DNA from 2 places in the Janthinobacterium sp. GW822-FHT07H11 genome. Region 2 is predicted to be linked to the other one. Evidence: riboswitches for the same ligand, from Rfam matches in the RefSeq annotation. Region 2 holds a riboswitch; the other holds the start of a gene.

Region 1 (7,546 bases), 2.9 Mb from region 2:
GCAGCCGGCCGTGTTCGGCAAGATCGTGTACTGGTCCGGCGGTACGAAGTCCAGCAGGCTGGGCGCGTTCGGGTCTTGCCCGATATTCACGCGACGGATCGCCACCGTGATGATCTGCGCCTCGGCCGCGTCCGTCGCCTCGCGCGTCTGCGGCAAATCCCTGTACTTGCCGCTGCCGACCAGCAGGCGCGATTGGTACTGTTTGCCTGCGATGGTCAGCAGGTCGTTGTTTATTTCCGTGTTCATGTTCTGTTCCTTGTCTTTTCTCAAACTAGCCGCCGCCGATGGCGCGCACGATCTCTACTTGGTCTTGCGTTTGCAAGACCTGTCCCGGCCACGCCTTGCGCGGCACGACGTTGCGGTTGACGGCCAGCGCCAGCGCCTGGTTTTCCAGCGACAGCGCGGCGATCAATTGATCGAGGGTTTGCCCCGGCGGCACCTGGTGCGGCGCGCCGTTGAGCGTGATGGATATCAATGCAGGCATCACGCTCTCCTTCAGACCTTGCGGTACAGCTCGGCGCCGTTCTTGATGAACTCGATGGCCTTGACTTCCATGCCCTGTTGGAGCGCCTTGTCTTCCGCGATGCCCATGCCGGCCGCGTACTCGCGCACTTCCTGCGTGATCTTCATCGAGCAGAAGTGGGGGCCGCACATGGAGCAGAAATGCGCCACCTTGGCCGAATCCTTGGGCAGGGTTTCATCGTGGAATTCGCGCGCCTTGTCCGGGTCCAGGCCGATGTTGAACTGGTCGTCCCAGCGGAATTCGAAGCGGGCTTTCGACAGCGCATTGTCGCGGATTTGCGCGCCCGGATGGCCTTTCGCCAAGTCGGCCGCATGCGCCGCGATCTTGTAGGTGATGATGCCGTCCTTGACGTCGGCCTTGTTGGGCAAGCCCAGGTGTTCCTTCGGCGTCACGTAGCACAACATGGCCGTGCCGTACCAGCCGATCATGGCCGCGCCGATGCCCGAGGTGATGTGGTCGTAGCCGGGCGCAATGTCCGTCGTCAACGGTCCCAGCGTGTAGAACGGTGCTTCGCCGCACTGCTCCAGCTGCAAGTCCATGTTTTCCTTGATCAATTGCATCGGTACGTGGCCCGGGCCCTCGATCATCACCTGCACATCGTGTTTCCAGGCAACCTGCGTCAGCTCGCCCAGGGTCTTCAGTTCGCCCAGCTGCGCCTCGTCGTTGGCGTCATAGATGGAGCCGGGACGCAAGCCGTCGCCCAGCGAGAACGACACGTCGTACGCCTTCATGATTTCGCAGATCTCTTCGAAATGCGTGTACAGGAACGATTCCTGGTGGTGCGCCAGGCACCATTTCGCCATGATGGAGCCGCCGCGCGAGACGATGCCCGTCAGGCGCTTGGCCGTCATCGGCACGTAGCGCAGCAGCACGCCTGCGTGGATGGTGAAGTAATCGACGCCCTGCTCCGCCTGTTCAATGAGGGTGTCGCGGAAGATTTCCCACGTCAGATCCTCGGCCTTGCCGTTGACCTTTTCCAGCGCCTGGTAGATGGGCACGGTGCCAATCGGTACGGGGCTGTTGCGCACGATCCATTCGCGCGTCTCGTGGATGTGCTTGCCGGTGGACAAGTCCATCACGTTGTCGCCGCCCCAGCGTATGGCCCAGGTCATCTTTTCCACTTCCTCGCCGATGGAAGACGTGACGGCGGAATTGCCGATGTTCGCATTGATTTTCACCAGGAAATTGCGGCCGATGATCATCGGCTCGACTTCCGGGTGGTTGATATTGGCGGGGATGATGGCGCGGCCGCGGGCGATTTCCTCGCGCACGAATTCCGGCGTGATTTCCGCCGGGATGCTGGCGCCAAACGACTGGCCCGGATGCTGGCGGCCCATCAGGTCGGCCAGGCGCTCGCCCATGGGACCGGAAGCTTTCAGTTCACGCAGATATTCCTGGCGGCGCATGTTTTCGCGGATGGCGACGAATTCCATTTCCGGCGTGATGATGCCGCGCCGCGCGTAATGCATTTGCGTGACGTTCTTGCCGGCAATGGCGCGGCGCGGCTTGCGGTGCAGGTTGAAACGCAGCTCGGCCAGCTTCGGATCTGCCAGGCGGGCGATGCCGTAGTCGGAGGTGGGGCCGGGCAATTCTTCCGTGTCGGCACGCTCCATGATCCACGGCAGGCGCGGCGTATCGAGGCCGGAGCGGATGTCGATCTGCACGTCCGGGTCCGTGTAGGGGCCGGAGGTGTCGTAGACGTAGATCGGCGGATTCTTTTCGCCGCCGAACGACGCTTCCGTGTCGGACTGGCTGATTTCGCGCATGGGCACGCGGATGTCGGGGCGGCTGCCCTGCACGTAGATCTTGCGCGAATTGGGCAGCGGCGCGATGGCGGCTTCGTCGACCGTGGCGGTGGCGGAGAGGAATTTCGGGTTGGCGTTCATTTTGGCTCCTTGGCTAGACTTGTTTTAAGCCTGGAGCCAGCTAAGGAGGTTCGGCTGCGCGCACGCGGAAAGGCGGGGTGCGTTCATCCTAAAGCTTCCCTTCGCTGGCATTATCCAGATCAGGTTCGGAGGGTATTTCTCACCCGCGCTTGCACTGTATTTCTACAGCGAAAGGCAGGACCCCTAGCGTTTGCCGCCTTGCGGCAGCGAGCCAATTATACGCGCTTCGCGCCGCGTGGCCAGATGATTTCTTGCAGGTGTAGTCTTTGCGCATCTGCTGCAATGCAGCAGACGGCGTCACGCTTATTTCTTCTTGCCCCAGCGCCAGGCGGTCGGTTCGCCCTTCCGCTGGCAGATGAAAATGAGCACGGCGACGATGGCCACTTCATAGACGATGTAGCCGAGCAGCATGGTTTGCGGCGGGAACAGGAAGGCGCCGCAGGCGAACAGCGCCAGCGCGGCCAGGAACACCAGCCAGCCCTGCCAGGTGATGGGCAAGCCCCAGCCCCAGCCATAGGTCTTGGCGGGAAACCAGTATTGCGGAGGTATTTTGTCAGCCATGATGCGTTCCTTGTCGATATGGATGGCACCAAGTATAAATCACGCCCCTCGCAAGCGCTCCGTGACATCGAGGCCGATGCCGCGGTAGCCGATGAAGCGGCTGCCATTGTCGAACATCGGTTCGCCGCTGACCTGCAGGTATTGCGTGCTGCCGTCGAGGTTGGCGCGGCTGTAGATGAAGTCGAGGAACGGTTCGCGCGCGGCGATCTTGGCATCGAGCAAGGCACGCTCGGTGGCGTTCCAGCGCTGCGGTTCTTCCTCGCTGCCGATGCCCAGCATCTCGGCCACGGGGCCGGAAAAGCGCGTCAAATTGCCCTGCGCATCCTGTTCCCAGTACCAGTCGGACGACAGTTCCGTGAAGCGCTGGAAGCGCGCTTCGCTTTCGCGCAATTCCGCCGTGCGGTCTTCCACCATCTGCTCCAGCGACTTGTTGTATTCGGCCAGCTTCTGGTACAGCAAGCGCACTTCCAGCATGTTGTGGATGCGCGTCTTGACTTCCACCAGGTCGAAGGGCTTGCTGACGAAATCCTTGGCGCCCGCCTGCAGGGCGCGCAGCTTGTGGCCGGGCTGGGCCGTGATCACCAGCACCGGCAGGTAGCTGCCCGCCTCGAGGTCGCGCAAGCCTTCCATCACTTCGAAGCCATCCATTTCCGGCATCTGCAGGTCGAGCAGGATCAGGTCATAGCGGTGCTGCTGGTGCAGCGCGCGCACGGCTTGCGGGTCCATGGTGGACGTGATGCGCGTATAGCCGGCATTGCGCAGCACCTGTTCCAGCAGCATGACGTTCGCCTCCTGGTCATCGACGATGAGGATGCTGGCGTTCAGGATCTCGGTGGCTTGAAGCATGGCGGTATTCCTAAAATTGAGTGCTGAATTAGCGTATTGCGTGAGTGTCGTCGGCCAGGCCGTGCGCGGCCGCATGGTGCAGGGCCACGTCGAGCGCATCCATGAATTCGACGACCTTGATCGGCTTGGTCAGGTAGCGGAAGAAACCCGCTTGCAAGCCCTTCTCGATGTCGCGCGGCACGGCATTGGCCGACAGGGCCATGACGGGAATGTGGCTGGTGAGGGGATCATCATGCAGGATGTGCAGCGCGCCATAGCCGCTGATGCCGGGCAGGTTGATATCCATCAAGATCACGTCGGGCTGGTAGGTGCGCGCCAGGTCGATGCCCAGGTGGGCATCGATGGCCGTCAGCAGTTTCAAGTCGCTGCGGCGGGCGATCAATTGCTCGACCAGCGCCAGGTTGGCGGGATTGTCTTCCACGTACAGCAAGGTGCGCTGGCTTTCCTGCGGTTCCTGCACCTGCGGCAGCGCGTCGCCGTCGCCCAGCACCAGTTCCGGCGCGCTGCTGGCGGCCAGCTCGAACCAGAAGGTGGTGCCCACGCCGACGGCGCTGTCGACGCCGATGGTGCCGCCCATCAATTCGACCAGTTGCTTGGTGACGACGAGGCCGATGCCCGTGCCCTCTTCCGTGCTGTTTTCCTGTCCCAGGCGGTTGAAGGGCTGGAACAGCTGCGCCACCTGGGCCGCGTCGAGGCCGGCGCCGCTGTCGCGCACGCTCACGCGCACGCGCTCGCCATGCCGGCTGCATTCGACGGTGACGGCGCCGCCGCCCTGGTTGTACTTGATGGCGTTCGACAACAGGTTGATCATCACCTGTTTCACGCGCGTGCGGTCCGCATGCACATAAAAGGCCTTGCCGCAGCGGGGGAAATGCATGCGGATGCCGCGCTTTTCCGCCTGCGGCGCGATCATGGCCTGGCAATCCTGCAGCACGTCGAGCAACGACATGGCTTCCTGCGACAGGGTGACCTTGCCCGATTCGATCATGGCCAGGTCGAGGATTTCATTGATCAAGCGCAAAAGATACCAGCCGCCCTTGAGGATTTGCTCGATCGAGCGCTGCTGCGGCGGGCTCGGCGGCGGCACGTCGGACGCCATCAACTGGGCAAAGCCCAGCACGGCATTCAGCGGCGTGCGCAATTCATGGCTCATGCTCGACAGGAATTCGGACTTGGCGCGGTTGGCTTTTTCCGCCACCTGGCGCGCTTTCTTCAGCTCGGCATTATTGGTCTCGACCAGCGAGCGCGTGTACGCCTGCTGTTCGCGCAGGCGCTGGTCCAGCAGCGCCTGTTCCGCCTCGACCTGCTTGCGCACCGTGTTGTCGGTGCCGATCAGCAGATAGCCGATGACCTTGCTCTGCGCGTCGCGCAGGGCCGTCACGGAGACGATGGCGGGGAAGCGGCTGCCATCGCTGCGGATGTAGGTCAATTCATAGATGTCTTCGATGCCGCGCGTGGCCTTGAACACGAGCGCTTCCACGCCGGGCGTGATGACGGTGTCGAGCTCGGCACTGAGGGCGGCGGCGCGCGCGACGATTTCTTGCGCGTCAGAAATACCTGCCGGCGTCAGCTTGTCCACCACGTCGCTGGCCGCATAGCCGAGCATGCGTTCGGCGCCCACATTGAAAATCTGGATCACGCCCTGCGCATCGGTGGCGATGCACGAAAAATTGGCGCTGTTGAAAATCGCATCCTGCAAGGCGCCCGCCTTGAGCAGCTGGCGCGGCAGGCTGGCCGCCACCGTGCGCCGGTACAGTGCCAGCAGCAACAGCAGCAGCAGGAATACCAGCGCATCGATCAGATAAGCCGTCTCGACTGGCGCCTGCCAGGCCAGCGCGCCGACGGCCAGCAGGGCGAAGGCACTGAACGAGAATGCCAATGCCATGGGCCAGCGCGAGGGCGCGCGATTAGGGTTATTTTCAACTGAGTGCATGGGTAGCCTGGGCTATGACAACAATAAAGGGGACGGAAATGCGGCGCCTAGCGATCCTGGCGCTGGCGCACGTCCGACAGCAGGCGCGCGAATTCCTTCTTGACGACGCCATAGCATTCGCACACATTGCCTTCGAGGCCGGCGCGGTCCTGTACCGTGATGTGGCCGCGCCGGTAACTGATGAGGCCGCGCTGCTGCAGGCGCCCCGCCGCTTCCGTCACGCCTTCGCGGCGCACGCCCAGCATGTTGGCGATCAATTCCTGCGTCATCGTCAGCTCGCGGTTCGGCAGGCGGTCCATGGTCAGCAGCAGCCAGCGGCACAGTTGCTGCTCCACCGTATGGTGGCGGTTGCACACGGCCGTTTGCGACATCTGCGTGATCAGCGCTTGCGTATAGCGCAGCAGCAAACGCATGACGGGACCGGCGCGGTCGAATTCTTCCATCAGCAGGTGGGCCTTCAGGCGGTAGCCGACGCCGCCCGTCTGCACGACGGCGCGGCTCGGCGTCGAATTGCCGCCCATAAACAGCGACACGCCCACCACGCCCTCGTTGCCGACACCGGCGATTTCGGACGAGCCGCCGTTTTCCAGCAGGTAGTGGATGGAAACGATGGCCGTGGTGGGGAAGTACACATGCTGCAGCTTGTCCCCCGAGTCGTAGATGACATCGCCCAGCAGCATGGAGACTTGCTCCAGATAAGGGGCCAGGCGCGCGAAATCGGCGTCGAGCATGGCGGCGAGCAAATGGTTTTGATTCGGGTTGTGCAGCTGGACATGCGGACTCGACATGGGCAGGTTTCCTGGTTTCCAGTCGTCAGCTAGGGAGATAGATGAAAGGCGTCCGAACGAGGGTCGCCATGGTGCGCAGCGTAACACACTGCTCGCACGGTGGTCCGACTATATTTCTTGTTGGCATGACCGTCCGTTCGGTAGCGAACGGACCCCGCGGCGCTTGCCGCCCTACAGTCCATCACTGCCAGGGCTGCCGTATCACGGATCGGCGCCGGCGCTGCTACCGGACGCCATCATGCAATCATTCTTCAAGCGCATCTCCATTTCCGTCTCCACGTCGGCCCTGATCACGCTGGCCGTCGGACTGTGCCTGACGGCGCTGTGCTATGCCTCAGCGCGGCAGATCGAAGCGGAAACCGCCCGCCTGCTGCTGCAGGACCACGCCAGCATGAAGACGCTGGGCGCGGCCATGCTGCCGGCCCACGGCATGAGCCTGGACGCCAACCGCCGCGGTTCGCTGTACGTGCTGCTGGGCGGAGTGCTGTCGAGCCTGCTGGCGGCCGCCTATGTATACCAACTGGTGTCGCGCAACAGCGTCATTGCCCGCATCACGGGCGAGCGCACGGCCGCGCTGCAGTTCGCCAATTTGCGCCTGTCCGAAGACATCGCCGCGCGCATGCACAATGAAAAGTCGCTGCGCTTGCGCGAACGCATCATCGAAGTGTCGGCCAATGCCATCATCCTGTGCAGCGCCGACGCGCCGGGCTACCTGATCGAGTACGTCAATCCCGCCTTCGAGCGCATCACCGGCTATGCGGCCGGCGAAGTCATCGGACAGCGCCTGGAAGACGTGCAGGGACAGGGACAAGGACGGCAGGACATGCACGCCATTACGGCCGCCCTGCGCGAACAGCGCGAAGGCAAGGCCATCGTGCGCAATGCGCGCAAGGATGGCAGCAGTTACTGGAGCGAGCTGTTCGTCGCGCCCGTGCGCGACGATGGCGATGGCGCCGTCAGTCACTTTGTCGTGGCGCAATACGACATCAGCACCGTCATGCGCTTCGAG
Region 2 (7,546 bases):
CACGTTGTTCGCGCAGTCGCGTATCATTGCTATTGCTGCGCTGCACCTGTTCATAACGCTGGGTTTGCATTTGCTGCTGCTCGTCGCGGCGCGGCGGCGGCTGGTTTTGACCATATGCCACGCCAGCGGCAAACACGGAGCAAACGGCGAATGCGGACAGCACGGCACGTGCGGATGCTGATGCGCTGGGAGCGGCGTGAATTTTTTGGATAACGATATTCATTGAGTTCCTCTTCCGCGATGCCGTATAAACTTAAAGCTGAATTCCACTGTGGCCCCAGTGTATGATGCTTTACACGGTGCAGTAAGAGTAATTGGGTAAAGTTTGTAACAGTTTGTAATGGGTCGCCATAGCCACTTGCCGACGCCGTGCCAGGCGTTACTATAGCAACTAATATACGATAACACGACACCCTAAATGACCACAACCTCCACCTCCGGCAGCAATACGACAACGCAATCGATCCATGGCCACCAGGCGAAAATCATGGTGGTCGATGACGATGTGCGCCTGCGCGACCTGCTGCGCCGCTACCTGACCGAACAGGGCTTCAATGTGTTTACGGCAGAGAGCGCCACAGCCATGAACAAGCTGTGGCTGCGCGAGCGCTACGACCTGCTGGTGCTCGACCTGATGCTGCCGGGCGAAGACGGCCTGTCCATCTGCCGCCGCCTGCGCGGCGCGGGCGACCAGACGCCGATCATCATGCTGACGGCCAAGGGCGAGGACGTGGACCGCATCGTCGGCCTGGAAATGGGCGCCGACGATTACCTGCCGAAACCGTTCAACCCGCGCGAACTGGTGGCCCGCATCGGCGCCGTGCTGCGCCGCAAGGGCCCCGATGAAATCCCGGGCGCGCCGTCGGAAACGCCGCAAACCTTCGAGTTCGGCGACTTCGTGCTGGACCTGGGCACGCGCACCCTGAAAAAGAATGGCGAGACAGTGCCGCTGACCACGGGCGAGTTTTCCGTGCTGAAAGTGTTTGCCCGCCATGCACGCCAGCCCCTGTCGCGCGAAAAGCTCATGGAACTGGCGCGCGGCCGCGAATACGAAGTCTTCGACCGCAGCCTGGACGTGCAGATTTCGCGCCTGCGCAAGCTGATCGAACCCGACCCGTCGAGCCCGCTGTTCATCCAGACCGTGTGGGGCCTGGGCTACGTCTTCATCCCGGACGGACAGCCGCGCTGATCGCAGCACCATGAAGCTTGTTCCCGATATCAGCCTGGCACGGCTGAAAAGCGGCCTGTTCTGGCGCACCTTTTTGCTGCTCGGCACCTTGACCACGGTCAGCATGATCGCCTGGATCGGCATGATTTCCGTCATCCAGCGCGAACCGCAGGCGCAGCAGATTTCCGCCCAGGTCATTTCCGTCGTCACCATCACGCATGCGGCGCTCACGCATTCGGCGCCCGAACTGCGCCGCGAGCTGCTGTTCGACCTGGTCAGCAACGAAGGCATCCGCATCTTCCCGCTGGAAGAGGATGACCGCATCGAGCCGCCGCCCGACAATTACCTGATGCCCGACATCGAAGCGCTGGTGAAGGCCAAGCTGGGCGAGGACACGCGCTTTTCCGCGCGCGTCAACGGCGTGGCCGGCTTCTGGGTCAGCTTCAAGATCGACGACGACGAATACTGGCTGATGCTGGAACGCGAGCGCCTGCGCGGCCTGACGGGCTTCCAGTGGCTGGGCTGGGCCAGCCTGGTGTCCCTGCTGTCGCTGCTGGGCGCGGCCATCATTTCCAGCCTGATCAATTTACCGCTGTCGCGCCTGACGGCGGCCGCGCGCGACATCGCCAAGGGCAAGCAGCCGGCGCCGCTGCCGGAAAAGGGCCCGATCGAAATCATCGAGGCCAACCGCAGCTTCAACCAGATGGTCGATGACTTGAAACAGGTGGAATCGGACCGCGCCGTGATCCTCGCCGGCATCTCGCACGACTTGCGCACGCCGCTGGCGCGCATGCAGCTGGAAGTGGAAATGGCCAACCTGTCGGACGAGGCGCGTATCGGCATCCAGTCCGATATCGGGCAAATGGACGCCATCATCGGCCAGTTCCTCGACTATGCCAAGCCGACGGAAGCGTCAAGCTTTACCAACGTGGACTTGAGCGGCTTGTTGGCCGACATGGCACGCGAAGCGATGCGCTTGCCGGACGTCAAGCTCAACGCCAGCATCGCCGAAGGCGCGCACGCCATGGGCAACGCCACCGACCTGCGCCGCGTGCTGAACAACCTGATCGAGAATGCGCGCCGCTACGGCAAGACGCCCGGCAGCGACATCACGGAAATCGATATCGCCTGCCAGATCAGGACCAGCCACGGCGCGAAAAAAGTCATCATCGAAGTGCAGGACCATGGCCCCGGCGTGCCGGCGGAAAAGATCGAGCAGATGCTCAAGCCGTTTACCCGGCTCGACACGGCACGCGGCCAGGCCAACGGGGCCGGCCTCGGCCTGGCCATCGTCGACCGCGTGCTGCTGCGCCATGGCGCCGAGCTGCAGGTGCGCAACCGCGAAGGCGGCGGCCTGGCGTTCCAGATCAGCTTGCCGGCAGCCTAGGTCGGAGCGGCGTAGGTCGGCTTAGCGCAAAGCGCGTAAGCCGACACCACCAGCGGCCTTGGCCAACAATGTGTCGGATTACGCGAGGCAAGGCCTCGCTAATCCGACCTACGCCGCCCTACCGCGCTCACGCCGACGCCTGCTCCGACGCCAGCAACTTATTCATCAGCAATTCCGTTGCGCCGTAGCCGTACAGGGAATCGCTTTCCATGCCCGGCGTATCGAAGGGGATCGATTCTTCGCGGTCCAGCTTGGCAGGGTCCGCATCCGCATAGCTGGCGCGCCAGGCACGCTGCAAGGATTCATTGCGGCGGATAAAGGCCGGCATGGGCCACGCGTCGCGGTTCCAGTGGCGGCTGTCGCCCAGCAGCGGCCAGCGCTCGTTGAGCAGGGCCATGTCGCCCGTGCGCAGGCGGCGCACGGCCTGTTCCGGCCGCAGCGCTTCCAGCTCGTCCAGCGTGGGCAGGCTGTCGCGCTTGGGCCCGAACATATACGCCAGCATGATGCGTCCGGCGGGCGCCGTGCGCGCCACCACGCCGACGGCATAGCCGCCGCCCGGCAGGGGCACGGCAAACCAGCTGCCTTCTCGGTATGGTAATGATTTCATTTCTGCAAACTCCCCCAAAATCGTGTTCGGGGCACAGTCTACGCGAAGCAAGGGCCATGTGGCGCATGGTACGCCACAGCAACAAACCAAAAGTTACAATATTTTCTCGTCATAATGATACTGGGCAACAATCGGCCCGGCCTTGAACAGCGCTTCCTTCATTTCCTTGTCCAGGCGCGCATCGCGGCGGCGCATCCATTCGAGCAGCATCGCCACTTCCTTGCGGCTCGTGTCGCCCGCGTGGGCCAGCACGCGGCGCAGTTCCGGGTCCGTGCACGCCTCGAAGCGCTGGCTGTTCAAGTCCAGTGCCTGCAGCGCCGCGATGGCGGCGCCGATGGCGCGGTGCATGTCGAGCGCGGTGGCGGGCAGGTCGGCTTCTTCCAGGGGGAGGTGGGTCATGCGTTTTCCTTCAAGGGGGAGGTAAGAGGTGACAGCGTTGCGCTGCATTCTCCACCGCGCGGACGAAAAGCTCAAGCGTCCACGACACGTTTCCACCCGTTCGGCCATAATCATGGCTCAGCAACAGCCTCAACCTTGGCAGCGGGAGCCCCATGTTCAATTTCGACTTTTACAATCCGACGCAAATCCTCTTCGGCCAGGGCCAGATCGCCGCCATCGCCGGCCTGATCCCGCCGCAGGCGCGGGTCCTGATGACCTACGGCGGCGGCAGCATCAAGCAGAACGGCGTCTACGATGAAGTCCGGGCGGCGCTGGCCGGCCACACGGTGCTGGAATTTGCCGGCATCGAGCCCAATCCCAGCTATGAAACCCTGATGCAGGCCGTGGCCATGGTGAAAAGCGAGCGCATCGATTTCCTGCTGGCCGTCGGCGGCGGCTCCGTGGTCGATGGCACCAAGTTCATCGCCGCCGCCGCCCTGCATGAGGGCGAAGCGTGGGACATCCTGGCGAAAGGCGGCAAGATCATTGACGCCGCCCTGCCCTTCGGCACCGTCCTGACATTGCCGGCCACGGGTTCCGAAATGAATGGCTCGGCCGTGATCACGCGCAAGGCCACGCAGGAAAAGCGCTCGTTCATGAGCCGCAAGGTGTATCCTCAATTTTCCGTGCTGGACCCGTCGAAGACCTTCACCTTGCCGCTGCGCCAGGTGGGCAATGGCGTCGTCGACGCGTTTGCGCATGTGATGGAGCAATATCTGACCTACCCCGTGAACGCCTCCGTGCAGGACCGCTTCGCCGAAGGCATTTTATTGACCTTGATCGAGGAAGGCCCGAAAGCCCTGTCGCAGCCGGACGACTACGACGTGCGCGCCAACGTGATGTGGAGCGCCACCCTGGCCTTGAACGGCCTGATCGGCGTGGGCGTGCCGCAAGACTGGTCCACGCACGCCATCGGCCACGAATTGACGGCCTTGTACGAGCTCGATCATGCGCAGACGCTGGCCATCATCCTGCCCAGCATGCTGCGCGTGCGCAAGCAGGCCAAGCGCGCCAAGCTGCTGCAATATGCGGCCCGCGTGTGGGGCCTCGATGGCGGCGACGAAGACGGCCGCATCGAGGCGGCCATCGCGCGCACGGAATTCTTCTTCCGCCACATGGGCGTCAAGACGCGCCTGGCCGACTACGGCCTGAACCACGCCAGCGTGGACGCCGTCGTGGCCGCCCTGGAAGCGCACGGCATGACGGCGCTGGGCGAACAGCGCGACGTCACGCCCGCCGTCAGCCGCAAGGTGCTGGAACTGAGCCTGTAGCGCAGTTTGCAAATTCGCGCCACAGTGTTGTAAAACGGTCGGCCAGCGGGACAGCTGGCCGTGCTTCATGCTAAGCTGTCATTTCGCTAGGGGTCCTGGAGCAGTCATCCGGGTGAGAGATACCCTTCGTACCTGATCTGGATAATGCCAGCGAAGGAAAGCGCAAAGTACCTCCCTCCTTTGATAGCTCCTGCGTTGGCGCCAGCCGAACAAGCAGCCTGCCGTGCTCTTTCCCGAGACGGCTTGAACCACGAGCAATCTATGTCCACACCGAATTTATCCGCGCATTTTTCCCGTCCTGTATTGACCCTGGCCATCCTGCACGCGTTTGCCGCGCCTGCCCTGGCCGCGCATGACAGCACCGAAGCCGCCGAGCCGCAGGCGCAAAGCATGGCCGAAGTCGTCGTCACGGCCAGCAAGGCGCCGGCTGCCAAGCGCGCCTCCGTGGGCGGTTTTTCCGACGCGCCGCTGCTGCAAACGCCCGCGTCCGTCACCGTCATTTCGCAAAAAGACATGCAGGACTTGCAGATCCGCAATCTCAGCGATGCCGTCAAGCTCGACGCCAGCATCAACGACGCCTACAACGCCGTCGGCTATGCGGAACAGTTTTCCATCCGCGGCTTCAAGCTCGACAACAATTCCAGCTACCGCAAGGATGGCGTGGCCATTCCCGGCGACACACAAATTCCGCTGGAAAACAAGGAACGCATCGAAGTGCTGAAAGGCCTGGCGGGCCTGCAGGCGGGCGTGGCCGCACCGGGCGGCGTGATCGACTTCATCGTCAAGCGCCCGACCAATACGCCATTGCGCACGGTCACCGTGGAAGCGCGCGAGCGGGGCACCCTGTATGGCGCCATCGACCTGGGCGGCCGCCTGGAAGACACGCGCTTCGGCTACCGTGTCAACGTGGCGGCCGAGCGCCTGCGCTCCTACATCAAGGGCGCGGACGGCAACCGCAAGTTCATTTCCGGCGCCTTCGACTGGCAGATTTCGCCGCAGGCGCTGCTGCAGCTCGATGCCGACTACCAGGACAAGGCGCAGGCGACGGCGCCCGGCTTCCAGCTGCTGAACAATAAAACCTTGCCGACCGGCATCAGCGCCGACGCCATGCTCAACCTGCAGCCATGGACGCGCCCCGTGGAAACCGTCACCAGCAATATCGGCCTGCGCTTCCAGTACGCCTTCAATGAGGACTGGCACGCTACCGTGTCGGCCAACCAGCACTCGTTCAAGCGCGACGACTACACGGCCTTCCCGTATGGCTGCAGCGGACAGGACCTGTACCCCGGTTTCTGCGGCAATGGCGACTACGACGTGTATGACTACCGCAGCCTGGGCGAGACGAAAAAACCGCTGAGCGCGCAAGCCATGATCCAGGGCAAGTTCGCCACCGGTTCCCTGCGCCATGACTTCACGGCCGGCGTCTCGACCTTCCGCCGCAAGGACCGCGCCGGCCTGTACGTGTACGACTGGGTGGGCGTGAGCAATATCTACCAGCCACAGATCGTCGGCACGTCGCCCGGCGTCACGGGCCCCGTGCGCCTGGTGCGCAAGGATACGGAAAACTCCGTCTTCGTGCAGGATATCGTCAGCCTGGCGCCGAACTGGAAACTGCATGGCGGCTTGCGCCATATCAATGTCGATGGCTACCAGTATGTGCTCAAGGCCGACACGGAAATCCGCGCCAAGCACGATTTCCTGCTGCCCAACGTCTCGCTCGTCTATACCCCGCTCGACAATGTGTCCGTGTATGCGGCCTATTCGCAGGGCATGGAACATGGCGGCACGGCCGACCGCAAGGCGATGAATGCCAACGAAGAACTGTCGCCGAGCCGCTCGAAGCAGATCGAACTCGGCGCCAAGATGGATGTGACGCCGGACTTCATGCTGGCGGCCAGCCTGTTCCAGATCCGCAAGGGCCTGGAATTCAACCAGCCGCTGGAATTGCAGCCCCAAAAATACAACTTCGTGCGCGAAGGCCAGGCCCAGCACCGTGGCCTGGAATTGTCGGCCCAGGGCAAGGCAACAGCCAACCTGGGCCTGGGCGCCTCCTTGACGGCCCTGAACAGCCAGCAGTCGGGCACGGGCAATGCGGACCTCGACGGCAAGCGCGTGCCCAACGTGCCCGCCTTCAAGGCGGCCGTGCATGCGGACTACGCCGTGCAGCAAGTGGCGGGCCTGAGCGTCAATGGCAGCTGGGAATATGCGGGCAAGAAAGCGTTCGAGTACAACAACACGACCTTCGTGCCGTCCTACCACGTGTTCAACCTGGGCGCCGCCTGGGCCACGCGCATCGCCGGCACGCGCGCCGTGTTGCGCGCCGCCGTCAACAACGTGGCCGACAAGTTCTACTGGCGCGACGTGACGCCGGAGTCCGACGGTTACCTGTATCCGGGCGCCAGCCGCACGTTCAAAGTCTCGGCGCAGTTCGACTTTTAAACACCTAACCAAACCTACTGCGCGTCGCGATTTGCGGCTTCCGATGCTCACTGTGCATTCGCACAGCTCCGCTTCTCGGCCACAACTCGCTACCGCTCGCTACGGTTTTGTTAGGCGTTGTAGGGAAAGGAAATGGCAGGCGCTGCAGCAAGCGCCTGTTGCAGCAAGGGCGCCGCCTGTTCCAGGCGCGCCTCCAGGCTGTCGCGCAGCACGTGGTAGGCGATGCCGCGCGCGTC

What was found. Region 2 has a riboswitch for thiamine pyrophosphate ahead of AC3RCJ_RS20855 (TonB-dependent siderophore receptor). Riboswitches for the same ligand answer to the same signal wherever they lie in the genome.
Region 1: it holds a riboswitch for thiamine pyrophosphate, as region 2 does, so the genes downstream of both, thiC (phosphomethylpyrimidine synthase ThiC) here and AC3RCJ_RS20855 (TonB-dependent siderophore receptor) in region 2, are expected to answer to the same signal.

Annotation. Positions count from the first base shown of each region.
Region 1 is NZ_CM179507.1:1,208,520-1,216,065, reverse strand. It holds gene AC3RCJ_RS05420 (thiazole synthase) at 1-246, opposite strand, end outside; gene thiS (sulfur carrier protein ThiS) at 272-475, opposite strand; gene thiC (phosphomethylpyrimidine synthase ThiC) at 496-2,409, opposite strand; TPP riboswitch at 2,489-2,604, opposite strand; gene AC3RCJ_RS05405 (hypothetical protein) at 2,713-2,970, opposite strand; gene AC3RCJ_RS05400 (response regulator) at 3,010-3,816, opposite strand; gene AC3RCJ_RS05395 (PAS domain-containing hybrid sensor histidine kinase/response regulator) at 3,845-5,701, opposite strand; gene AC3RCJ_RS05390 (Crp/Fnr family transcriptional regulator) at 5,797-6,537, opposite strand; gene AC3RCJ_RS05385 (putative bifunctional diguanylate cyclase/phosphodiesterase) at 6,776-7,546, shown strand, end outside.
Region 2 is NZ_CM179507.1:4,730,419-4,737,964, forward strand. It holds gene AC3RCJ_RS20825 (hypothetical protein) at 1-223, opposite strand, end outside; gene ompR (osmolarity response regulator transcription factor OmpR) at 488-1,189, shown strand; gene AC3RCJ_RS20835 (sensor histidine kinase) at 1,200-2,555, shown strand; gene AC3RCJ_RS20840 (Imm26 family immunity protein) at 2,683-3,162, opposite strand; gene AC3RCJ_RS20845 (ferritin family protein) at 3,256-3,561, opposite strand; gene AC3RCJ_RS20850 (iron-containing alcohol dehydrogenase) at 3,714-4,871, shown strand; TPP riboswitch at 4,950-5,047, shown strand; gene AC3RCJ_RS20855 (TonB-dependent siderophore receptor) at 5,133-7,310, shown strand; gene AC3RCJ_RS20860 (AAA family ATPase) at 7,421-7,546, opposite strand, start outside.